DNA from 2 places in the Priestia sp. YIM B13486 genome. Region 2 is predicted to be linked to the other one. Evidence: a T-box and tRNA genes for the amino acid it is inferred to sense, from the RefSeq annotation. Region 2 holds a T-box; the other holds one or more tRNA genes.

Region 1 (3,423 bases), on a different contig from region 2:
TTCGCATGTTCGGAATGTCTATGGTGATGATGCCGGTTATGACAAACGGATTAAATCAGCTGCCGCAACGCTTTAATCCGCATGGTACTGCGATGAATAACACGCTTCAACAAGTATCGGGAGCTATTGGTTCGGCTCTTTTAGTAACGGTAATGTCAAATCGTACAGCTACGCATGCAAAAGAGCTTGCTCAAGATGCAATGAGCGGAGCAGGAGCAGCGAATGCAACGGCAGCCGGGGCAGCTCAAATGAAAGAACAAATTGGGATGCAGGCAATGGTACAAGGAATTAACGATGCGTTTGCCGTCTCAGTAGTACTAGTGGTGGTTGCTTTAATTCTTTCATTGTTTATGAAACGCGCCACGCCGGCAAGTGAAGATGAAGTGATAAAGGAAAAAGCAGGACGCGAGCAGTTTGCTAAATAAAAAAGAAATCCCCGCTGTTTCAGCGGGGATTTCTTTAGCTTGTATATCTAAAGCTTAAGCCCATTTTCTTTAATAATTTCCGGTAGCCGATGGACGTTTGATCAGCCATAATATGCGCTTCCATCTGCAGGTCTAAAGGCAAGTCTTCAGGCTTTTGGTTTTCAACCATTTCACGGTCTTCGTCAAAGACGCGAAGGTTAAAGTCATACACACCTTCAACGGGAGAATCTTTGTCAAAGTTTCGAGCGATTGGTGCGAATAAACGTGTTTCGCGGGCTGAAATAGGAGAGACTGCATTCATAATCCACAGTTCTGCGCCTTCTGGGAAGTATACTTTTAGCGTAGCTGTAAACGGCGGATAAACATCAAAGACGCGAAGCCATTTAAAATCAGATGGATTTAAATGCTGCTGTTCTTTGGAATAATTGCTCACGGTGCTCGTATATTCTACATGAAGCCCATACTCTGTATCGCTTACTTTATATTTAGGCACAAAGGCGTTGTTTCGATCACCAAATGTGTCCGTGTGAACCCAAGCAAAATGAGCTACGTCTAAAAAGCCTTCCATTTGACGACCGGCCGAACCCATGATATCAAAGCTCGGACAAACAATTTGCTGAAAATCAGGGTCCTCCCACGCATCGAAGTAAGGCAGGTTATCTTGTTCTCCTGTCAGGGAAGTCCACACTAATCCAAATCGTTCAATAACTGGATAGACGGCCATACACAAGCGGGGAGAAATATTGGCATCAGGGTGAGCTGGAATCGACGTGCATGCACCGTCCGTTGCATAGCGGAAGCCGTGGTAAGGACAGACAATTTCATCATCTTCCACCCAGCCCATGCTAAGAGGGGTGCCTCGGTGAACGCATAAATCACGAGCCGCCACTACTTTGTGTGTGGTACGGTATAGAACTAGATTTACATCTAGCAGTTTTACGGACGTTGGTTTCTCTGTTACATCACTGCAGCGTGCGACGGGGTACCAATACTTAGCGAGCGTCGTCCAATCTTCCAGGCTGAACGTGCAGTCTCTTGGGTAGGGAGTTGCCGTTTTTGATTTGGTCATGGTTGGTTGTTGTTCCATCTATTTTCTTCCCTTCTTTTGTAAGCTCTTTTACTAAGGGTAATATAAAAAAAGAAAATTCACACAATTTATGTAAGGAGTTCTAACATAAAATATGGAACTTTGTAAAAAGTGCGAATTTCAGAAGACGTAAATTAGAGAATATACCAATAAAAAATTTAAAAAAGCGCTTCCTAAATGAATTTAAACGTGATATAATTTTCCAAGACGCTGGTGTAGCTCAGTAGGTAGAGCACTTGCATGGTAAGCAAGAGGTCGCAGGTTCGATCCCTGTCGCTAGCATACTAAAAAACCTTCTTTCTTGTTGAAAGAAGGTTTTTTTATTTGTGTCGGCTTTAAAATTATTCTCCGAATTATTCTTTCCCTTCTTGTGAAAACTTTAACAGTTTGATAGCCTTATTAGGAGGTTTTGAGAAAATATGTGTATCTTTTCCCCTGTGTCTTATGAATCATATTTAGAAATATTCTTAAAAGAATGTTTATTGCCTCTAAATATTGGGTACACAAAACTAGGGGTTAAATTTCAACAGGGAGTGTGAACGATAATTTGATTACGTTTAAGAATGTGTCAAAGCAATATCCAGACGGTACGACCGCCGTGAAAAATATTAATCTAGAAATTAAAGAAGGAGAGTTTTTCGTTTTAATTGGTCCGAGTGGGTGTGGGAAAACAACCACCTTAAAAATGATTAACCGTCTTCATGATATTACCGAAGGAGAACTATACATAAAAGATAAGCTCGTATCGGACCACAACATACATGAGCTACGCTGGAACATTGGTTATGTTCTGCAGCAGATTGCTCTTTTTCCTCATATGACCATCGCTGAAAATATAGCCATTGTACCCGAGATGAAGCATTGGAAGAAAAACAAAATCAAAACGCGCATTGATGAACTGCTTACCTTGGTAGGACTAGACCCAAAGCAGTATCGGAACCGAAAGCCGTCTGAGCTCTCAGGTGGCCAGCAGCAACGTGTAGGTGTAGCACGTGCCCTCGCAGCTGATCCCCCCGTTATTTTAATGGACGAACCCTTTAGTGCCCTCGATCCGTTAAGCCGCGAACAGCTTCAGCAAGATGTTATTAGCTTAAAAGAAAAAATCAAAAAAACATTTGTGTTTGTTACGCACGATATGAGCGAAGCGATGACGCTTGGAAATCGTATCTGCCTGATGAAAGATGGGGAAATTGTTCAAGTTGGAACCCCGGAGGAATTCATCCAAAAGCCTAAAAATGAATTTGTAAAAACATTTATTGGAAATCAAGGCAATGCTTTATTTGAGACATTGGATATGTTTGTCAAAGAAAGTGAACAGCCAGACGTAGAACCTACTGAAGAGTTAGCTTCAACCGCCACTGTTCAGCAGGCAATGGACGCCCTTTACGACCATGAAGCAATAGCCGTGAAAAAAGGGAGCAAACGTATTGGCGTTGTAACGCGCAAAACTCTATTAGCGTTTCTTTCTGATAAAACGAAAGAAGGAGGAACGCTGTAATGAATGCACTAAGCACATTATTAGATCAACGAGGAGATGCACTGTTTCAAGCTCTTCTTGAACACATTCAAATTTCAGTGCTGGCTCTTGTTATCGCCGTATTAATTTCAGTGCCGCTCGGACTGTACTTAACGAGGCATGACCGCATTGCTGAACCAATCATTGGCGTAACAGCCGTACTGCAAACCATTCCTTCACTCGCTTTATTAGGATTACTGATTCCTCTTGTCGGAATTGGAACCTTTCCCGCGGTTATTGCACTGTTTTTATATTCGCTTCTTCCTATTGTACGAAATACATATACCGGAATTAAAGAAGTGGACCCATCTTTAATTGAAGCATCCAAAGCCATGGGGATGAACTCGTGGAGACGATTAATTAAAGTAGAACTTCCTCTAGCACTTCCTGTCATT
Region 2 (3,423 bases):
CCAAGCTCAGCAATACGGATTGGAAGCTCACGATAGCTGTGAATACCTTGTTTGTAAACCATCATGTGATGAGGACAGTTCATCGGACGAAGAACCAGGTCTTCGTTATCCATTTCCATTGCAGGGAACATGTCATCTTGGTAGTGCTCCCAGTGACCAGACGTTTTGTAAAGTTCTACACTTCCGAGCACTGGAGTGTAAACGTGCTGATAACCAAGGCTTACTTCTTTATCTACGATATAACGCTCGATAATACGGCGGATCGTCGCACCTTTTGGAAGCCATAAAGGCAGACCTTGTCCTACTTTTTGAGAATTTGTAAATAAGTTTAGCTCTTTACCAAGTTTACGGTGATCACGTTCTTTTGCTTCTTCAAGAAGACGAAGATGCTCGTCTAAATCTGCTTTTGTAAAGAATGCTGTACCGTAAATACGCTGCAGCATTTGATTATCGCTGTCTCCGCGCCAATAAGCACCCGCCACGCTTAATAGTTTAAATTCTTTAATTTTGCCTGTTGACGGCACGTGCACGCCTCGGCAAAGGTCAAAGAATTCGCCTTGTTGGTAAATCGTAACCTTTTCACCTGCTGGAATCGCATCGATCAATTCAAGCTTCAGTTCATCGCCAACTTCTTTAAAAAGTTGAATGGCTTCTTCACGAGAAACTTCTTTTCGTTCAATTTCAATATTTGAATTAACGATTTTTTTCATTTCTTTTTCAATTTTACCTAAATCTTCAGGAGTAATTGATTCTTCCATATCGATGTCATAGTAAAAACCGTTTTCGATAACCGGCCCTACACCTAGCTGTACTTTTGTATCTTTGTATAAACGTTTGATTGCTTGAGCCATTAAATGCGCTGTACTGTGACGCATAATTTCAAGCGCTTCAGGAGCATCTTGTGTAATGATTTCAAGACTGCCATCTTCTTCGATTGGCGTACGTAAATCCAGCAGCTCGCCGTTTACTTTGCCTGCTAATGCTTTTTTCTTTAATCCCGGGCTAATAGAAGCCGCAATATCTTCTGTTGATGATCCTTTTGGATACTCTTTAACAGCTCCATCAGGGAATGTCATTTTGATTACTTCTGACACAACTTTCCACTCCTTTAACATAACTGAATAAACTTTTTGTAAAAACAAAAAACTCGTCCCTTATCAAAAGGGACGAGTTGTGTATACACGCGGTACCACCCTTGTTTCCTCTTCGTATTCTGGATAACCCAAAGAACCCGAAGCGGCTCGAGGTTTTATAACGGAAATTCCGTCAGTAATTACTAGAGGCTCTGCTCGTTTACTACTGAAGTTTAGAGGTGGTAAGAATATATTCCGTGTTAGGAGATTTTCAGCCTGGATCTCCCTCTCTACAAACCGTAAATATACACTCATGTCCTCATCATAACTTGTAACATATAGCTGTTTTTCAATATGCATTTATTATATTCATTTTCAAAATAGAAATCAACCTTTCACGTTATATTTTGCTTTTGATCAAACGGAAATTCATTTTTTTCGTATAACATAACTTTTTCTTGGAAGATATTTTGAATGGTATAAACAAAATCATGATCATGCTGGTCGCTATACAGATGAATAGCAGCTGGAGATAAACTTAGCAAAGGCGCGATAATAGTTGAGTCTATGTATAATGATTCTTGTTCAGATAAAAAGGCCTCTGCTAGAGCTGCACATTCACGTTCAGGAACATATCTACTGTTGTGGTCGTACAGTACAAACTTGTTTTTGTTCAAGTGCATTACATACACGTTACCTGTAGATGACTGTCTTTCATTAGCTGCTTGACGCAGCTGATGAATAAGAATTTGATAGTCTTGTTCAAGCTTATATTCATCAATCGCCAGCTCGGCATAATAGCGCAGCCGCTCTTGATATTCTTTTAAACGGAATTGGAGAAAAGACTCAAAGGTGAATGTTACATTATGAATGAAGAAGTCTTGAAGAGCCTGGCGGATAAGTAATTCTCTTGGAAGAGAAAATGTTTTTTGCGGAATTTCGCCTCTCTCTCCTTCCATAATCCCCCCCATAATTTGAAGCAGCAAATCTTGCTCTTCCTCTTCTGAATAGAAAAATTGTTCTTTTAATATGTTTACCATCATCTTTTTTTCTTTCTTTTTTAAAATTACGTGGGTTAATACCGGTATCACCATGTCTTGTAAAATGGCCTCTCTATTGTATGTCTCATCAATGACTAAAAGCTGATTATTCACCAGCTTCAAGCACTGTGAACCATATGATAAAGCGCTTCGCTTCGCGCATAAAGACTCATATACAACGACTGCGTCTTCTACATATTTAAAGAATATTTTCATTCCTCATAGCCCCCCTTTGGACACGCTTTATTAATGTATATGGGGCAACATGCAAAAAAATGAGCAAGTCGTTACAAGAAATGTAAAACGACCTGCTCATCTATTTCGTTTATTCTCTCCATTCATTTCAACAGGAATGGCTAGAGACTTAATTCGTTCCATGACACGAGCGGCTTTGAGCTCTTCCTGCTCGCCTCTTTGGGTATAAGTCAAATGATGTTGTAGCTCTTTAAAATTTAAATTCGAGCTGAAAAATGTCGGCAAATTTTCGAGCATACGGAATTGTAAAATGGTTCCGAGCACATCGTCTCGCATCCAGCTCGTTACGGATTCTGCTCCGAGATCATCAAGCATAAGAACCGGTACTTTTTTGACATACTCTATTTTCTCATTGAAACTTTGATCTTGAAACGAACCTTTTAACTCACGCAAAAACTCAGGGACATACAGAATGGTAGATTTCACTTTCTTTTCGGCTAACGCATTGGCAATTGCTCCAAGAAAATACGTTTTCCCCACACCAAACGAACCATGTAAATATAAAGCTTTCATTTTCTTATTCGGCTCATATTCTCGCACAAAATCTCTTACTAGTTTAATGGCTTCAAATCTTCCCTGCTCAATTTCAATATCAGACATTGTTGCCTGTAAAATTTCTTTAGGCACGTACATACACTGAATAAAAGATTCTTGTTCTTTTCGCTCATCTTCTTGTACTTTTCTAGGACAGCGTTCATACTGTAAATCAATATTACGGCCTTTTACAACCAGCTGAGGGTGGTATCCTTTCACCATGTTGACACAGCTTTGCAGAGAAGGACACTTGTCACAGCATTTGCTTTGATCGATAAATTCATGCATCTTCATCAGACCTCGGTCAACCATTTGCTCATCTAACTCATGGCGATGCTCTTGCAAAAATGTTTTAACTTCGGGATTAGACAGGATACTGTTTCTTAATGCTTCTAAGCGTGCTTTAAAATCCTTTTTGTTCACTAACTGATTTAGTGAATCATTGATAGGCTTCATCTTTTTCACCTCATCTCTATCATACCTGCTTTTTATTCTTTATGCTTTTGTTTTAGCTCTTGATC

What was found. The T-box of region 2 lies ahead of thrS (threonine--tRNA ligase). A T-box ahead of a tRNA ligase gene usually reads a tRNA of that ligase, here a tRNA-Thr.
Region 1: it has a tRNA-Thr gene. The T-box ahead of thrS (threonine--tRNA ligase) is inferred to sense a tRNA for this amino acid. The anticodon was not compared.

Annotation. Positions count from the first base shown of each region.
Region 1 is NZ_JBHZOZ010000009.1:143,710-147,132, reverse strand. It holds gene ACFX4G_RS21275 (DHA2 family efflux MFS transporter permease subunit) at 1-425, shown strand, start outside; gene ACFX4G_RS21270 (Rieske 2Fe-2S domain-containing protein) at 460-1,512, opposite strand; tRNA gene ACFX4G_RS21265 (tRNA-Thr) at 1,722-1,794, shown strand; gene ACFX4G_RS21260 (ABC transporter ATP-binding protein) at 2,060-3,010, shown strand; gene ACFX4G_RS21255 (ABC transporter permease/substrate-binding protein) at 3,010-3,423, shown strand, end outside.
Region 2 is NZ_JBHZOZ010000001.1:683,583-687,005, forward strand. It holds gene thrS (threonine--tRNA ligase) at 1-1,115, opposite strand, end outside; T-box leader at 1,160-1,408, opposite strand; gene ytxC (sporulation protein YtxC) at 1,469-2,329, opposite strand; gene dnaI (primosomal protein DnaI) at 2,426-3,358, opposite strand; gene ACFX4G_RS03495 (replication initiation and membrane attachment family protein) at 3,391-3,423, opposite strand, start outside.